DNA from 2 places in the Gryllotalpicola sp. genome. Region 2 is predicted to be linked to the other one. Evidence: predicted binding sites of a transcription regulator. Region 2 holds the regulator's gene; the other holds the start of a gene.
What was found. The regulator LexA, encoded in region 2, represses DNA repair genes until DNA is damaged. The targets are predictions, from matches to a motif close to TCGAACANNTGTTCGA.
Positions count from the first base shown of each region.

Region 1: recA (recombinase RecA) is a predicted target of LexA. The motif match lies at 3,165-3,180, and genes of this name have one in related genera.

Region 1 covers NZ_DAIEII010000005.1:6,268-14,001, reverse strand. The annotation lists gene M7D61_RS00445 (DNA translocase FtsK) at 1-1,437, shown strand, start outside; gene pgsA (CDP-diacylglycerol--glycerol-3-phosphate 3-phosphatidyltransferase) at 1,447-2,046, shown strand; gene M7D61_RS00435 (nicotinamide-nucleotide amidohydrolase family protein) at 2,039-2,539, shown strand; gene M7D61_RS00430 (helix-turn-helix transcriptional regulator) at 2,604-2,915, shown strand; gene M7D61_RS00425 (DUF3046 domain-containing protein) at 2,916-3,143, shown strand; gene recA (recombinase RecA) at 3,332-4,432, shown strand; gene M7D61_RS00415 (RecX family transcriptional regulator) at 4,432-4,767, shown strand; gene miaB (tRNA (N6-isopentenyl adenosine(37)-C2)-methylthiotransferase MiaB) at 4,799-6,295, shown strand; gene miaA (tRNA (adenosine(37)-N6)-dimethylallyltransferase MiaA) at 6,308-7,276, shown strand; gene dapF (diaminopimelate epimerase) at 7,273-7,734, shown strand, end outside.
Region 2 covers NZ_DAIEII010000051.1:28,193-35,926, forward strand. The annotation lists gene hisB (imidazoleglycerol-phosphate dehydratase HisB) at 1-146, opposite strand, end outside; gene M7D61_RS06175 (histidinol-phosphate transaminase) at 151-1,263, opposite strand; gene M7D61_RS06180 (LysM peptidoglycan-binding domain-containing protein) at 1,285-1,677, opposite strand; gene lexA (transcriptional repressor LexA) at 1,913-2,584, shown strand; gene metE (5-methyltetrahydropteroyltriglutamate--homocysteine S-methyltransferase) at 2,650-4,995, opposite strand; gene M7D61_RS06195 (methylenetetrahydrofolate reductase) at 4,992-5,936, opposite strand; partial or broken gene M7D61_RS06200 (ABC transporter ATP-binding protein) at 6,075-6,569, shown strand; gene M7D61_RS06205 (hypothetical protein) at 6,985-7,734, opposite strand, start outside.

The DNA.
Region 1 (7,734 bases), on a different contig from region 2:
GATGCGAGAGTCACCGGGTTCTCGCGCGGGCCGACCGTGACGCAGTACGAGATCGAGCTCGGCCCTGGCGTCAAGGTGGAGCGCGTGACCGCGCTCTCGAAGAACCTCTCCTACGCGGTCGCCTCCAACGAGGTGCGCATTCTCTCGCCGATCCCGGGCAAGAGCGCGATCGGCGTCGAGATCCCCAACGCCGATCGCGAGATCGTGTCGCTCGGCGACGTGCTGCGCTCGCAGGCCGCGGTGTCGAGCACGCATCCCATGACCATCGGTGTGGGCAAGGACGTCGGCGGCGGATTCGTCGTCGCCAACCTCGCGAAGATGCCGCACCTCCTCGTCGCCGGCTCCACCGGCTCGGGCAAGTCGTCGTTCATCAACTCGATGATCACCTCGCTGCTCATGCGCGCGAAGCCGAGCGAGGTGCGCATGGTCCTCATCGACCCGAAGCGCGTCGAGCTGTCGAACTACGCCGGCGTCCCGCATCTCATCACGCCCATCATCACGAGCCCCAAGAAGGCGGCCGAGGCGCTGCAGTGGGTCGTCAAGGAGATGGACATGCGGTACGACGACCTCGCCAGTTTCGGATTCCGCCACATCGACGACTTCAACAAGGCGGTCGTCTCGGGCGAGCTGCAGCTTCCGGCCGGCAGCGAGCGCGTGCTCAAGCCGTACCCGTATCTGCTCATCGTCGTCGACGAGCTCGCCGACCTCATGATGGTCGCTCCGCGCGACGTCGAGGACTCGATCGTCCGCATCACGCAGCTCGCGCGCGCCTCCGGCATCCACCTGGTCCTGGCGACGCAGCGCCCGTCGGTCGACGTCGTGACGGGATTGATCAAGGCGAACGTGCCGTCGCGGCTGGCGTTCGCGGTGACCTCGGTGACGGATTCCCGCGTCATCCTCGACCAGCCCGGTGCCGACAAGCTCGTCGGCCAGGGCGACGGGCTCTTCCTGCCCATGGGGGCGGCGAAGGCCGTGCGCGTGCAGGGGGCCTGGGTGAGCGAGGCCGAGATCAACAGGGTCGTCGCGCACGTCAAGCAGCAGGCGCGCCCCGACTACCGGCAGGACGTCGCCGCCCCGACCGAGCGGCGCGAGATCGACAGTGACATCGGCGACGACCTCGAGCTGCTTCTGGCAGCGGCAGAGCTCGTGGTGTCGACCCAGTTCGGTTCGACGTCGATGCTGCAGCGCAAGCTGCGCGTCGGCTTCGCGAAGGCGGGCCGCCTCATGGACCTCCTCGAATCGCGCGAGATCGTCGGCCCGTCGGAGGGCTCGAAGGCCCGCGACGTGCTGGTGAGCCCCGACCAGTTGGCCGATGTGATGGCCCGGCTCCGTGGCGAAGACTCCGCGCCCGACCCCGTCGCCGCCCAGTACGCGGGCCTGGACGAGGTCGAGCCCGAATCCGACGAGGACGCCTGGGGCCTGACGGGTCGCGACTAGCCTGGTGTCGTGACAGAGGCCGCGGCGAAGCCGTCCAACTGGAACGCACCCAACGCGATCACGGTCGTCCGGATCTTCTTCGCTCCGGCGTTCCTCTGGCTGATGCTCGCCGACGCCGGCCAGGGCGGGAGCGAGCGCTGGTGGGCCGGCGGGCTCTTCATCGTCGGCATCGCCACCGACGGCGTCGACGGCTACCTCGCTCGGCGCAACAACCAGGTCACCGAGCTCGGCAAGCTGCTCGACCCCATCGCCGACAAGGTGCTCACCCTGGGCGCGCTCATCGGCCTCAGTGTCCTCGGCGAGCTGCCGTGGTGGGTGGCGATCGTCATCGCGGTGCGCGAGGTCGGCATCACGGTCTACCGCTTCGCCGTCATCCGCGGCGGGGTCATTCCGGCCTCCCGGGGCGGCAAGGCGAAGACGCTCCTCCAGGCGATCGCGATCTCGGCCGCGCTGCTGCCGTTCACCCAGACGCTCGGCTCCGGCGTCACGTTCTGGCCGGACCTCGTCCTCATGGGTCTGGCCCTCCTGCTCACCGTTCTCTCCGGGCTCGACTACGCGTGGAACGCGGCGAGGCTCGCGCGCTCGCACGGGAGCGGGCCGGATGCCTGACGCGACGTCCGCGTTGCTCGAGGACCTCGCCGCGCGCGGCCTGACGATCGCCGTCGCCGAATCGCTCACCGGCGGTGCGCTCACCGCGGAGCTCACCCGTCCGGCCGGCGCCTCCCGCGTCGTGCTCGGGGGAGCGGTCGTCTACGCGACCGAACTCAAGCACACCCTGGCCGGCGTCGACGCCGCGCTGCTCGCCGAGCGCGGGCCGGTCGACCCGGATGTCGCGCTCGCGCTCGCGCGCGGTATCCGCGAGCGCCTCGCCGTCGGCACCCGCCCGGCCGACCTCGGCATCGCGACGACCGGGGTCGCCGGTCCCGACGAGCAGGACGGGAAGCCGGTCGGGCTGGTGTACATCGGTTATGCGACGGCCGATAGTGCGGACGTGACGACCCTGCTTCTCGAAGGGGACAGGGCCGCGATCCGCGCTCGCAGCGTGTCGGAGGCCGTTGATGGAATACGACGGTTTCTGTCGCGTTACAGTTCTACGAATTAACATGAGTCGCGAAGGATTCGTGAATTACAGTTCAAGCAACCGTCGGACGGTGAGGAGGGTCCCCATGATTCTGGTTCGTCAGGAAATCGGCGACGTGCTTCGGGACTTCCGGCTGCAGAAGGGTCAGACCCTCCGCCAGGTCGCGACACGGGCGAGTGTGGCGCTCGGCTACCTCTCCGAGGTGGAGCGCGGGCAGAAGGAGGCCTCGAGCGAGATCCTCGCCTCGGTGGCCGATGCTCTCGACATCCCGATCTCGGTCATCATGCGCGAGGTGGGCGATCGCATCGCCGTCGTCGAGGGGTTCGACTCCATCGTGCCCGACTCGCTCGACGACCTCGCGATGGGCTTCGACGCGGGCCTCCTCTCGAAGGCGTAGGTGCGCCTCTCCGAGTTCGAGCGCGCCGTCGACGACGAGTTCGGCGCGGCCTACGGCCGAGTGCTGGTGCGCGATCTCGTGCTGACTCAGCTTGGCGGACGGACGGCGTCGGCCGCTCTCGCAGCCGGCGCTCCGGCGCGGGATGTCTGGCTCGCGCTCTGCGCTGCGATGGACGTTCCGAAGACGCGCTGGTACGGCGCAGGGGTGCCCGAACCGCGTCGGCGCTAGTCACGACACGCCGCATCGCGATCGAACACCAATTCGAATATCGGTATGCTGTGCGTACCGGCAACTCGGCACACACAACCGAGTGTCCGGGCCGAGTTTCACACTCGTATCGCGGGCGCTGCGCATCGATGTCGTACCCCGCACGTAGCGTCTAGCCGTCACAGCAGTCCTGCGAAGGGAATAACGAAATGCCCACTCCTGCCGACCGCGATAAGGCTCTTGAAACCGCTCTCGCCCAGATCGACCGCCAGTTCGGCAAAGGCTCCGTCATGCGCCTCGGCAGCGATGAGCGCGCCCCTATCGAGGTCATCCCGACGGGCTCGATCGCGCTCGACGTCGCCCTCGGCGTCGGCGGTCTGCCCCGCGGTCGCATCGTCGAGATCTACGGCCCTGAGTCCTCGGGCAAGACGACGCTGACGCTGCACGCCATCGCCAACGCGCAGCGCGCCGGCGGCATCGCAGCGTTCATCGACGCCGAGCACGCCCTCGACCCCGAGTACGCCAAGAAGCTCGGCGTCGACATCGACTCCCTGCTCGTATCGCAGCCCGACACCGGCGAGCAGGCGCTCGAGATCGCCGACATGCTCGTGCGCTCGGGTTCCATCGACGTCATCGTCATCGACTCCGTCGCTGCACTCGTGCCCCGCGCCGAGATCGAGGGCGAGATGGGCGACGCCCACGTCGGGCTGCAGGCGCGTCTCATGTCCCAGGCGCTGCGCAAGCTCACCGGCGCGCTCAACCAGACCAACACGACGATGATCTTCATCAACCAGCTTCGCGAGAAGATCGGCGTGTTCTTCGGCAGTCCGGAGACCACCTCGGGCGGCAAGGCGCTGAAGTTCTACGCCTCGGTCCGCCTCGACATCCGTCGCATCGAGACCCTCAAGGACGGGGCGGACGCCGTCGGCAACCGCACCCGTGTGAAAGTCGTCAAGAACAAGATGGCCCCGCCCTTCAAACAGGCCGAGTTCGACATCCTGTTCGGCACCGGCATCTCACGCGAGGGCAGCCTGATCGACTTCGGCGTCGACCATGGCATCGTCAAGAAGTCCGGCGCCTGGTACACCTACGACGGCGACCAGCTCGGCCAGGGGAAGGAGAATTCCCGTTCCTTCCTCATCGAGAACCCGGACATCGCCGCCGAGATCGAGCGCAAGCTCCTCATCAAGCTCGGCGTCGTGAAGGATCCCAACGCCCCCGAGGTCGCCGCCGTCGAGGTCGCCGCCGTCGAGGCAGAGGCGCCCGTGGCCGAGATCACCGAGAAGCTGCAGCAGCGCCGCGGGGCCTAGTGTCCGAGCGCGACAACGTCACGTACCTGCCGTGGGCCGTTCCCACCTCCGAGGAGGGGCCTGCGGCAGGTACGGCTGCGACCGGGGCGCCATTGCCGACGGACGCCGGCAGCCGGGCGGATGACGGCTGGGCGATTCCGGGCCAGCCCTTCGATCGGTTGCCTGACGGTGAGCGCGAGCGGGCTGCCGCACTCGCCGTCAAGCGCATCGGCCAGATGGGTTCCGTCGCGGACGATGCCGCGAAGCGGCGGCTCATCGGCTACCTCCAACGCCGCGGCTACGAGGCCGACACCGTGCGCTATGCCGTCTCAGAGGCGATGCGGACCCGACAGTAGGCTGCGTTTCTCGAAATACAATGGGCTCGTCATGAGCACTGTTCTTCCCGAGCGCGCACGCACCTACGAGGTGCGGACTTTCGGCTGCCAGATGAACGTGCACGACTCCGAACGCCTTGCCGGCTCGCTCGAGGCATCCGGCTACGTCAAGGCCGACGGCGAAGAGGCCGACATCGTCGTCATCAACACCTGCGCGGTGCGCGAGAACGCCGACAACAAGCTGTACGGCACGCTCGGCCACCTCGCCTCGGTCAAGCGTCGCCACGAGGGCATGCAGATCGCGGTCGGCGGCTGCCTCGCCCAGAAGGACAAGAGCGTCATCCTCGAGAGGGCGCCGTGGGTCGACGTCGTCTTCGGCACGCACAACATGGGCGCCCTTCCGAGTCTGCTCGAGCGCGCCCGCCACAACCACGAGGCGCAGATCGAGATCCTCGAATCCCTCGAGGTCTTCCCGTCGACCCTGCCGACCAAGCGGGAGTCGACCTACGCCGGCTGGGTGAGCATCTCGGTCGGCTGCAACAACACCTGCACCTTCTGCATCGTCCCCAGCTTGCGCGGGAAGGAACGCGACCGCCGCCCGGGCGACGTCCTCTCCGAGATCCGGTCGATTGTCGCCGACGGCGCCATCGAGGTCACCCTCCTCGGCCAGAACGTCAACTCCTACGGTGTCGAGTTCGGCGACCGCCAGGCGTTCGCCAAGCTGCTGCGCGCCGCCGGGCAGGTCGACGGGTTGGAGCGCATCCGCTTCACGAGCCCGCATCCTGCTGCGTTCACCGATGACGTCCTCGACGCGATGGCCGAGACTCCGAGTGTCATGCCGCAGCTCCACATGCCGCTGCAGTCCGGCTCGGATCGCATTCTGCGCGCGATGCGCCGCTCGTACCGGTCCGAGAAGTTCCTCGGCATCCTCGACCGGGTGCGCGCGAAGATCCCCAACGCGGCGATCAGCACTGACATCATCGTCGGCTTCCCCGGTGAGACCGAGGAGGACTTCGAGGACACCCTGCGCGTCGTCGAGCAGGCGCGTTTCGCCTCGGCCTTCACCTTCCAGTACTCGATCCGGCCCGGCACGCCGGCGGCGACGATGGCGGACCAGGTGCCCAAGGAGGTCGTGCAGGAGCGCTATGAGCGTCTCGCGATCCTGCAGGACCGCATCGCGCTGGAGGAGAACCGGAAGGTGGTCGGCCGCTCGGTCGAGGTGCTCGTCGCCATCGGCGAGGGCAAGAAGGATGGCGAGACCCGCCGCCTCAGCGGCCGCGCCGAAGACAACCGCCTCGTCCACTTCGAGGTGCCCGCCGGCTCTGAGATGCCCCGTCCCGGCGATGTCGTCACCGTCGAGGTGACGCACGCCGCGCCGTTCCATCTCCTCGCGGATTCCGCCGACGGCACCCCGCTGCGCATCCGCCGGACCCGCGCCGGCGACGCGTGGGACCGCGAGCAGGCGGAGGCGTGCGAGATCCCGACAGGGCACTCGCACGACGTCGCCGGCGGGCCGGTCTCGATCGGCATGCCGACGCTGCGCGGCTAGGAGCGCCGACGGTTGGGCAGCGCCGCGGGCCCGTCTGGGAATCGAGGTGCCGGCGCACCGCTGGTCGCGATCGTGGGCGCGACGGGCACCGGAAAGTCGGAGTTCGCCCTCGCCCTCGCAGAAGCCCTGGGTGGCGCGGCGGCGGCTGAGATCGTCGGCGCCGACGCGATGCAGCTCTACCGGGGGATGGACGTCGGGACTGCGAAGGTTCCGGTGGCCGAGCGGCGCGGCATCCCGCACCACCTCCTCGACGTGCTCGAGGTCACCGAAGAGGCGAGCGTCGCCGCCTATCAGCCGGCCGCTCGGGCCGCGATCGAGGCGGTGGTCGTCGCAGCTAAGACGCCGATCCTCGTCGGCGGGTCGGGGCTCTACGTTTCGGCGGCGATCTACGACTTCCGGTTCCCCGCCCGTGATCCCGAACTGCGCGCGCGGCTCGAGGACGAACTGGCGGCTCTCGGGCCCGGCGTCCTCTTCCAACGCCTCAGACAGCGCGACCCCGTCACCGCTGAGCGCATCGACCCTGCCAACGGCCGCCGGGTCATGCGCGCCCTCGAGGTGCTCGAACTCGACGAGACCGGGCACGGCGCCGCGCTTCCCGACGAGCCGCGGCGGTGGCGGCCGACGCTGATCATCGGCCTGAGTACGCCGCGCGACATCCTCGTCGAACGGCTCGACCGCCGCGTCGAGCGGATGTGGGCGAACGGGATGCTCGACGAGGTGCAGCGCCTCAGGGAGTTCGGCATCGAGCAGGGCGTGACGGCGAACCGTGCCATCGGGTACGCGCAGGCGCTCGCGCAACTGCGCGGCGAGGCGACCGAGGCCGCCGCGATCGCGCAGACGCAAGCGCTCACCCGACGCTACGCCCGCCGCCAGGTGAGCTGGTTCCGACGCTATCCGGGCGCCGTCTGGCTCGACACGAGCGTCATGACGCCCGCCGAGAGGGTGCGCGCGGCCGTCGATAGGCTGGAAACGTGGGAGTGACGCTGCGATTCACCAAGGGGCAGGGCACGGGCAACGACTTCGTGCTCTTCGCCGACCCGGACGGCGAGCTGGAGCTCACCCCGGAGCAGATCGTCGCGATCTGCGACCGCCACTTCGGGGTGGGCGCCGACGGCGTCATCCGCGCCGTCCGCTCGGTGAGTCTGCCCGAGGGGGCGGCGGCCCTTGCCGAGGATCCGGACGCCCAGTGGTTCATGGACTACCACAATGCCGACGGCTCGGTGGCCGAGATGTGCGGCAATGGCATCCGGGTCTACATCGAGTTCCTCATCGCGAGCGGTCTGGCGACCCTCGCACCCGGCGAGACGATCGCCATCGGCACGCGCGCCGGCGTGCGCGATGTGCAGCGTTCGATCCTCGGCTACCAGGTCGACCTCGGCCGCTGGAAGCTCGACGGCGGCGAGCCGCAGGTGCGCGCCAAGGGGCTGGGCCTGGCGCTC
Region 2 (7,734 bases):
GAGTGCTTGGCGAACGCGGTGAGCAGGTGGTCGAAGAAGGGCACCGAGGTGTCGATGTCGGCGCGGCCGGAGCCGTCGAGGTCGAGGCTCAACTCGACGCTCGACTCGCCCGTCTCGCGTCTGATCGAGGCCTGACGTGCTGTCATGCCTCTAGCCTACCGAGGCCGGATTCGCGGCCTCGGCGCGGTTCCGGACGTATCGGGCGACCGCGCTGAGGAATTCGCTCGTCTCGTCCTGGGTCCCGGCGGTGACGCGCAGGTGGCCGGGAATGCTCGTCTCGCGGACGATGATGCCCTCCTCGTAGAGGGCGTTCCAGAGCCCGTGCGGGTCGTCCAGTCCGCCGAAGAGGACGAAGTTGCTCCACGAGGCGTGCACCGTGAGGCCGAGTCCCTTGAGGGTGGTGATGATGCGGTCGCGCTGCACCTTGATGTCGTCGACGTTCTGGAGCATGAGGTCGGTATGGGCGAGCGCGCCGAGGGCGGCGGCCTGCGTCAGAGCAGAGAGGTGGTAGGGCAGGCGCACGAGCCGCAGGGCGTCGGCGACGGCGGGGTCGGCGGCGAGATAGCCGAGTCGCACCCCGGCGAAGGCGAACGCCTTGCTCATGGTGCGCGAGACGATGAGCCGCTCGCGGCCCGGCAGCAGGCTGAGGGCGCTTGGGGCATCCTTCGGCGCGAACTCCTGATACGCCTCATCGACGACGACGATGCCGCGCGTCGCCTCGTAGACAGCCTTGACGACGTCGAGGCTCAGCGGGGTTCCGGTCGGGTTGTTCGGGGAGCACAGGATGACGACGTCGGGGTGCCCGGCCGCGACCTGGGCCGCTGCGTCCTCGGGCCCGAGCGTGAAATCGGCCTCGCGGCGACCGCCGACATAGTTCGTCGCCGTGCCCTTGGCGTAGAGCGGATACATCGAATAGGTGGGCTCGAAGGAGAACAGCACGCGCCCGGGTCCGCCGAATGCCTGGAGGATCTGCTGGATGATCTCGTTCGAGCCGTTGGCCGCCCAGATCTGATCGGGCGTGAGACCGTGCCCGAGGAAGTCGGCGAGAGCCTCGCGCAGTTCGGTGAACTCGCGGTCGGGGTAGCGGTTCGCGTTCGCGACGGCCTCGCGGAGGCGGTTCAGGATGTCGACCTGGACCTCGGCGGGGACGCCGTGGGTGTTCTCGTTGACATTGAGTTCGACCCGCAGATGAGCCTGCGGCGCCCCGTAGGGCTTGAGGCCGCGAAGGTCATCTCGAAGAGGGAGGTCGTCGAGCGTCGTCACCCGTCAATCGTAGAAGGCGGATCAGTGCGAGTACTGCGTGGGAACGGCGAGGCTCTCGCCCGCGAACACCGTCGCCGACGCGAGCTGGTTGAGGTCGACGATGGCGGTGATGACGACGCGCGGGTCGGCGTCGGGGGCGATGGTCTCGGCGATCTGCCAGAGGGACTCGCCCTGCTGCACGGTGACGTGCTGGAACGAGACGTTCGACGGATCGGTGCTCGCCGCCGCGTTGCCGCCGGACAGGCCGAGCACAGCAAGCGTGACGATGACGGGGGTCACGATGACGGCGGCGACCACCGCACGACCGCGCCGGGTCAGACGCAGGCGGCTGCGCACGACCGCCTCGCGGACACCGACCATGCCGGGCATTGCGCCTCGAGCAGGCGCGTACACACCTGTTGCGATGGTGCTCATTGTGCTACCTCCAGGTTGGTCATTTTCTTCGGAACGGATATTCGATGGGAAACCCTAGACTAGAATATAATTTCGATTCTCGGTTTGCGCAATACTGAGTGTCAGGCGAATGTTTTCGAGTGTTTCGGCAACACACTCGAACACATCCGCGAAAACCGGCGGTTCCTTCGCTAGTTTTCTTCTGCTGTCAAAATGCAAACACGAACCACTGACATTCAGTCCGTAAGGGAGCGCAGTGACCGACACCAAGCCCAAGACGAGGCGTCGCACAAGCCTCAGCGACAAACAGCTCGCCATCCTCGACGTCATCAAGAAGTCGCTGGCGGCCCGCGGCTACCCGCCGAGCATGCGCGAGATCGGCGACGCCGTCGGGCTCGCCTCGCTCTCGAGCGTCACGCACCAGCTCCAGCAGCTCGAGCTCAGCGGTTATCTGCGCCGCGACCCCAACCGGCCGCGCGCCCTCGAGATCCTCATCGACACCCCCTCTCCCGCGCAGGAATCCGAGGACTTCGACTCCAAGATCCCCGTCGGCGACGCGACGCTCGTCCCGCTCGTGGGGCGCATCGCCGCCGGCATCCCCATCACCGCCGATCAGCAGATCGACGAGGTGTTCCCGCTGCCCCGCCGGCTCGTCGGAGGCGGCGACCTCTTCATGCTCAAAGTCGTCGGCGAGTCGATGATCGACGCCGCCATCTGCGACGGCGACTGGGTCGTCGTGCGCCAGCAGCACACCGCCGAGAACGGTGAGATCGTCGCGGCGATGCTCGACGGCGAAGCGACCGTCAAGGTCTTCCGCCAGCGCGACGGGCACACCTGGCTGCTGCCGCGCAACACCGCCTTCGAGCCGATCCTCGGCGACGAGGCGGTCGTGCTGGGCAAGGTCGTCGCGGTGCTGCGCTCGGTGTAGCTCGTCGTCTCCAGCGCGAAGGGGGCGGGATTCCTCGGAATCCCGCCCCCTTCACAGCCGATCGGCTAGGCCTTCTCGAGCTCCGCGCGCACGGTCTTCGTCGCCGCGATGATGTTCCGCAGCGAGGCGACGGTCTCGTCGTAGCCGCGGGTCTTGAGACCGCAGTCCGGATTCACCCACACCTGGCGGGTCGGGATGTGGGCGACGGCCTTCTCGAGCAGTTCGGTGACCTCGGCCACCGACGGCACGCGCGGCGAGTGGATGTCGTAGACGCCGGGGCCCACTCCATGCGCGAAGCCGCTCGTCTCGATGTCGTGCACGACCTCCATGCGCGACCGGGCAGCCTCGATCGAGGTGACGTCCGCGTCGAGGTTGCTGATGGCGTCGATGATGACGCCGAACTCCGAGTAGCAGAGGTGGGTGTGGATCTGCGTCTCGTCCGCGACGCCCGCGGTGGCGAGGCGGAACGAACCCACCGACCAGTCGAGGTAGGCGGCCTGGTCCCTCTTCTTCAGCGGCAGCAGCTCGCGCAGCGCCGGCTCGTCGACCTGGATGACGCCGATGCCGGCCGCCTCGAGGTCGTGGATCTCATCGCGCAGGGCGAGCGCGACCTGGCGGGCCGTCTCGCCGAGCGGCTGGTCGTCGCGGATGAACGACCAGGCGAGGATCGTCACTGGCCCGGTGAGCATGCCCTTGACCGGCTTGTCGGTGAGGGACTGGGTGTACGTCGACCACTCGACGGTGATGGGCTTGGGGCGCGAGACGTCGCCCCAGAGAATCGACGGGCGGGTGGCGCGCGAACCGTAGGACTGCACCCAGCCGTTCTCGGTCACCGCGAAGCCGTCGAGGTTCTCGGCGAAGTACTGCACCATGTCGTTGCGCTCCGGCTCCCCGTGCACCAGCACGTCGAGACCGATCTCCTCCTGCAGGTCGACGACGCGCTTGATCTCCTCGCGCATCGCCTGCTGGTACTCGTCCCAGCCGATCTCGCCCTTGAGGAACCGCGCGCGCTCCTTGCGGATGTCGCCCGTCTGCGGGAAGGAGCCGATCGTCGTCGTCGGCAGCAGCGGCAGGTGCAGCTTCGCCTCCTGGGCGGCCAGGCGCGCCTCGTAGGCGCCGCGGTTGAAGTCGGCCTCCGTGAGCGCGGCGAGGCGCGCACGCACGGCGCCGTCGCGCACGCCCGGCGCGCTCCGGCGGTCGACGAGGGCAGCGGATGCCGCGTCGAGGTCGGCCTGGATCGCGTTCCGGCCCTCGACAAGGCCCTTCGCGAGCACGGCCACCTGGGCCGCCTTCTGGTCGGCGAAGGCGAGCCAGCTCTTCAGCCGAGCGTCGAGGTGCGGCTCGTCCTCGACGTCGTGCGGCAGGTGGAGGAGCGACGTCGAGGTGGCTGCCGCGACCTTCGGCGACAGCGCTGCCAGCGCCTCGAGCACGCCGAACGCCGCGTCGAGGTCGCCGCGCCAGATGTTGTGGCCGTCGATGACGCCGCCGACCAGGGTCTTGCCCCGCAGCGCGGCCGCCGTTGCCGCATCGAGCCCGGTGGGGATCGCACCGCGCACCAGGTCGAGGCCGATCGCCTCGACCTGGGTCGCTGCAAGCACGGGAAGCGCGTCGTCGAGTGCCGCATACGGAGCCGCGACGAAGAGCTGCGGCCTGCCGTCGAGGGCGCCGACGGCGCTATAGGCCGACGCCGCGGCGGCGAGCACGTCCGCCCGGGAATCCTCGAGCGACTCGCTGACGAGCGCCGGCTCGTCGAGCTGCACCCACTCGGCGCCGGCCGCGGCGAGACGCTGCAGCAGTTCGGCGTAGACGGGCACGAGGTCGGCGAGGCGGCTCAGCGGGCGGAACCCCTCAGGCGCGTCGTCGGACGGCTTGGCGAGGGCGAGGAAGGTGACGGGGCCGACGATGACGGGGCGGGTGAGAGAGCCGACCGCCTTCGCCTCCTCGAACTGCGTCACGAGGTAGTCGCTCGCGAGGCGGAAGACCGTCTCGGGGCCGACCTCGGGCACGAGGTAGTGGTAGTTCGAGTCGAACCACTTCGTCATCTCGAGGGGGGCCTTGTCGCCCTCGCCGCGGGCGATGGTGAAGTAGCCGGCGAGGTCGACGCGGCCGGAGGCATCCTGCAGCGACGCGAACCGCGTCGGCACCGCGCCGACGGTGACGGCAGCGTCGAGCACCTGGTCGTAATACGAGAACGACTCCGGGATGGCGCTGTCAGCCGCGCCCAGGCCGAGCGAGGCGAGGCGCTCGCGCGTCGCGGCCCGAAGCCGCTTGGCCTGGTCCTCGAGCTCGGCGGCGTCGATCGAGCCCTTCCAGAACGCCTCGACGGCCTTCTTGAGCTCGCGGCGGCGGCCGATGCGCGGGTAGCCGATAACGGTGCCGACGGGGAACGCGGAGTCGTTGGTCGCGGTCATGCTGGTTCCTTTTCAGTGGTGGCGGAGTCGACGAGGCCGGCGCGCGCGAGCACGTCGAGCGCGGGTGCGGCCTGGTTGAAGGTGTAGAGGTGGATTCCGGGGGCGCCGCCTGCGACGAGCCGGCTCGCGAGCGAGGCGGCGTACTCGATGCCGACCTCGCGGCGGCCCTCGTCGGTCGGCTCGACCTCGAGCGCGATGGCGAGCTCGCTGGGCAGGTCCTCGCCGGAGAGCTCGAGCATGCGCTTCAGGCGCGCGGGACTCGTCACCGGCATGATGCCCGGCAGGATCGGGAACTCGACGCCGGCCTCCTTCGCCTTCTGGGCGAAGGAGAGGTAGTCCTCGGCGTGGAAGAAGAGCTGCGTGATGGCGAGGTTCGCGCCCGCCGCCTGCTTCGCGAGCAGGGCGTCGATGTCGCGGTCGATGGTGCGCGACTCGGGATGGCCGTTCGGGAACGCCGCGACCGCGATGACGACCTTCTCGCGGCCGTCGGCGTCGAGGGCGACCGCGGGCGAACCGGGCAGGGCGACCTCGCGGTAGGGGGCGCGCTCGGCCTGCACGCGGTGGATGAGCTGCACGAGCTCGGCGGCGGTCGCGAAGTCGCCGCGCGGGGCATCCGCCGCCGTGCCGTCGGGTGCGTCGCCGCGGATGGCGAGGAAGGACCGCACGCCCGCGTCGAGGAACTCGCGCACGACGCGGGCGGCCTCGGCATACGTCGAGCCGACGGCCGTGAGGTGGGCCATGGCGGGCACGCTCGTCGTCTCGAGCAGCAGTTTGAGGACGTCGAGCGAGGCGCTCTGCGACGAGCCTCCCGCTCCGTAGGTCACCGAAATGAAGTTCGGACCGGCCGCCGCGAGGCGCTGGACCGTCTGCGGCATGCGCGCGGCGACCGCCGCGTTGCGCGGCGGGTACAGCTCGAACGAAAAGGAGGCCGATGTGCTCATGGTGGTTAAACGGTGAAGCGGAGCGCGGGTGCCGGGCTCGGCTTTCGCACCAGAGGACAGCCCCAGTGTAGCCGGGGCCGTCGTGCGCATTCGCCGAAAGGTTTCGCCGCGTTACGAGCGATGCGCTAGCTTCGAGCCATGCCGAGCGAAGAGCGCGGAATCGTCGTCCACGCCGCGGCCCGCTCGTTCGGCGCGGTCCAGGCGGTGCGCGACATCAGCTTCGAAGCGCGAGCCGGCGAGGTGACCGCGCTCGTCGGACCCAACGGCTCCGGCAAGACGACCCTGCTGCTCATGCTCGCCACGCTCCTCGTACCGGATCACGGATCCTTGCGCATCAACGGCCTGGACCCGATCGCCGCGCCGCATGCGGTGCGCCGGGTCACCGGCTGGATGCCCGACGTTCTCGGCTCCTGGCCGAACCTCACCGTCACCGAGGCGCTGGCGCTGACCGGGAGGCTGTACGGGATGTCTCCCGGAACGTCCCGCGCTCGCGCGGAGGAGCTCATCTCGCTGGTCCGACTGGATCCCCTCGCCCGACGGCGCACCCGGGTGCTGTCCCGCGGCCAGAAGCAGCTCCTCAGCCTGGCGCGCGCGCTCGTGCACGACCCTGATGTGCTGCTGCTCGACGAGCCGAGGATGCGTTTGGAGGATATCTAGCTGATGTGGTTAGTCGACCGGGCGGGGCGACGTACTCCTGACGAAACGCGGGCTTGCTGTGGCGGACCGTCTTGGCAGAGAGGCGGGCGCCGGTCGTTAGTCGTGTTCGGGTTATCCATCTGACCGGACTGCTCCTACTCCTCGCCTCGCACGACCGGTTTGGGGTCACCCTTCGGATCCCGGCATTCCCCGATGCCGCTCCAGGTCGGCTTGACATTCCCGATTGAACGTCCCCTCTTCACCTCGGCAGGATAGCCAACGGCCGTCAATCTGGAACAACGATCGATTGAACCGCAGGGGATGGACGAGACCGGAGAAGCTTGCTCTCCCACGCTGAGCCGTACATCTCGGTCCTGCCGTCAAGCATCGATGGGTCCTCCTTGACGGGACCTCAGCACGACGAGGACCCGGTGAAGGCCGGCTCCACCAGGTACAAGATGGTGCCGGTATAGATGCCCGCCGGTTGGGTCGTCGTCACCTGGACGGCGTCGGTCAGCGTCACCGTGTCCGATCCGGCCCCCGTGCCGTTCGTGGCGTTCCAGATACTGGTCACCGAACTCGTCGAGTAGCCGACGTAGGGCGTGCCCGATCCGTAGGGGGTGCAGAGCGCCGCCCCTGAGGATCCCGATCCACTGAGCGAGGCGCTGGCGTAGAAGACGTTCACCGGCCGAGACGACGCTCCCGAGGTCGAGGCCTGGACGAGCATCGAGCCGCCGAGGGTCGTGAGCGCGGAGGAACTCACCCGCACCCGGTAGCCGCCTGTCGCATTGGTCTGGACCGTGAGGACCACGCTCGAGGTGGTGAAGGAGCCACCGGGCAGGGCGACGAGGGTGATCACGGTGCCCCCCGAGGCATTCGCCGTGCAGGTCCCCGATCCGACGCTGCACGTGTTCGCGAAGGTGAGCGACTGGGGTGTGGGCACGACAAAAGTCACCGACTCCGAGGTGCCGCTGTCGATGCTGCTCGCCCCATTGTAGGTGGTCACGAGCGAGGCGAAGGCTCCGGTGTTCGTGGTGTTGGTCAGTCCGCTGAGCGCGATCGAGACGTCGGTCCCGGCGGCCACCGAGGTCGAGGAGAAGGAGTAGGTGAGGGTCGTCCCGCTCAGCGAGACGCTGGCTCCCGTCGTGATCGAGCTCGGCGT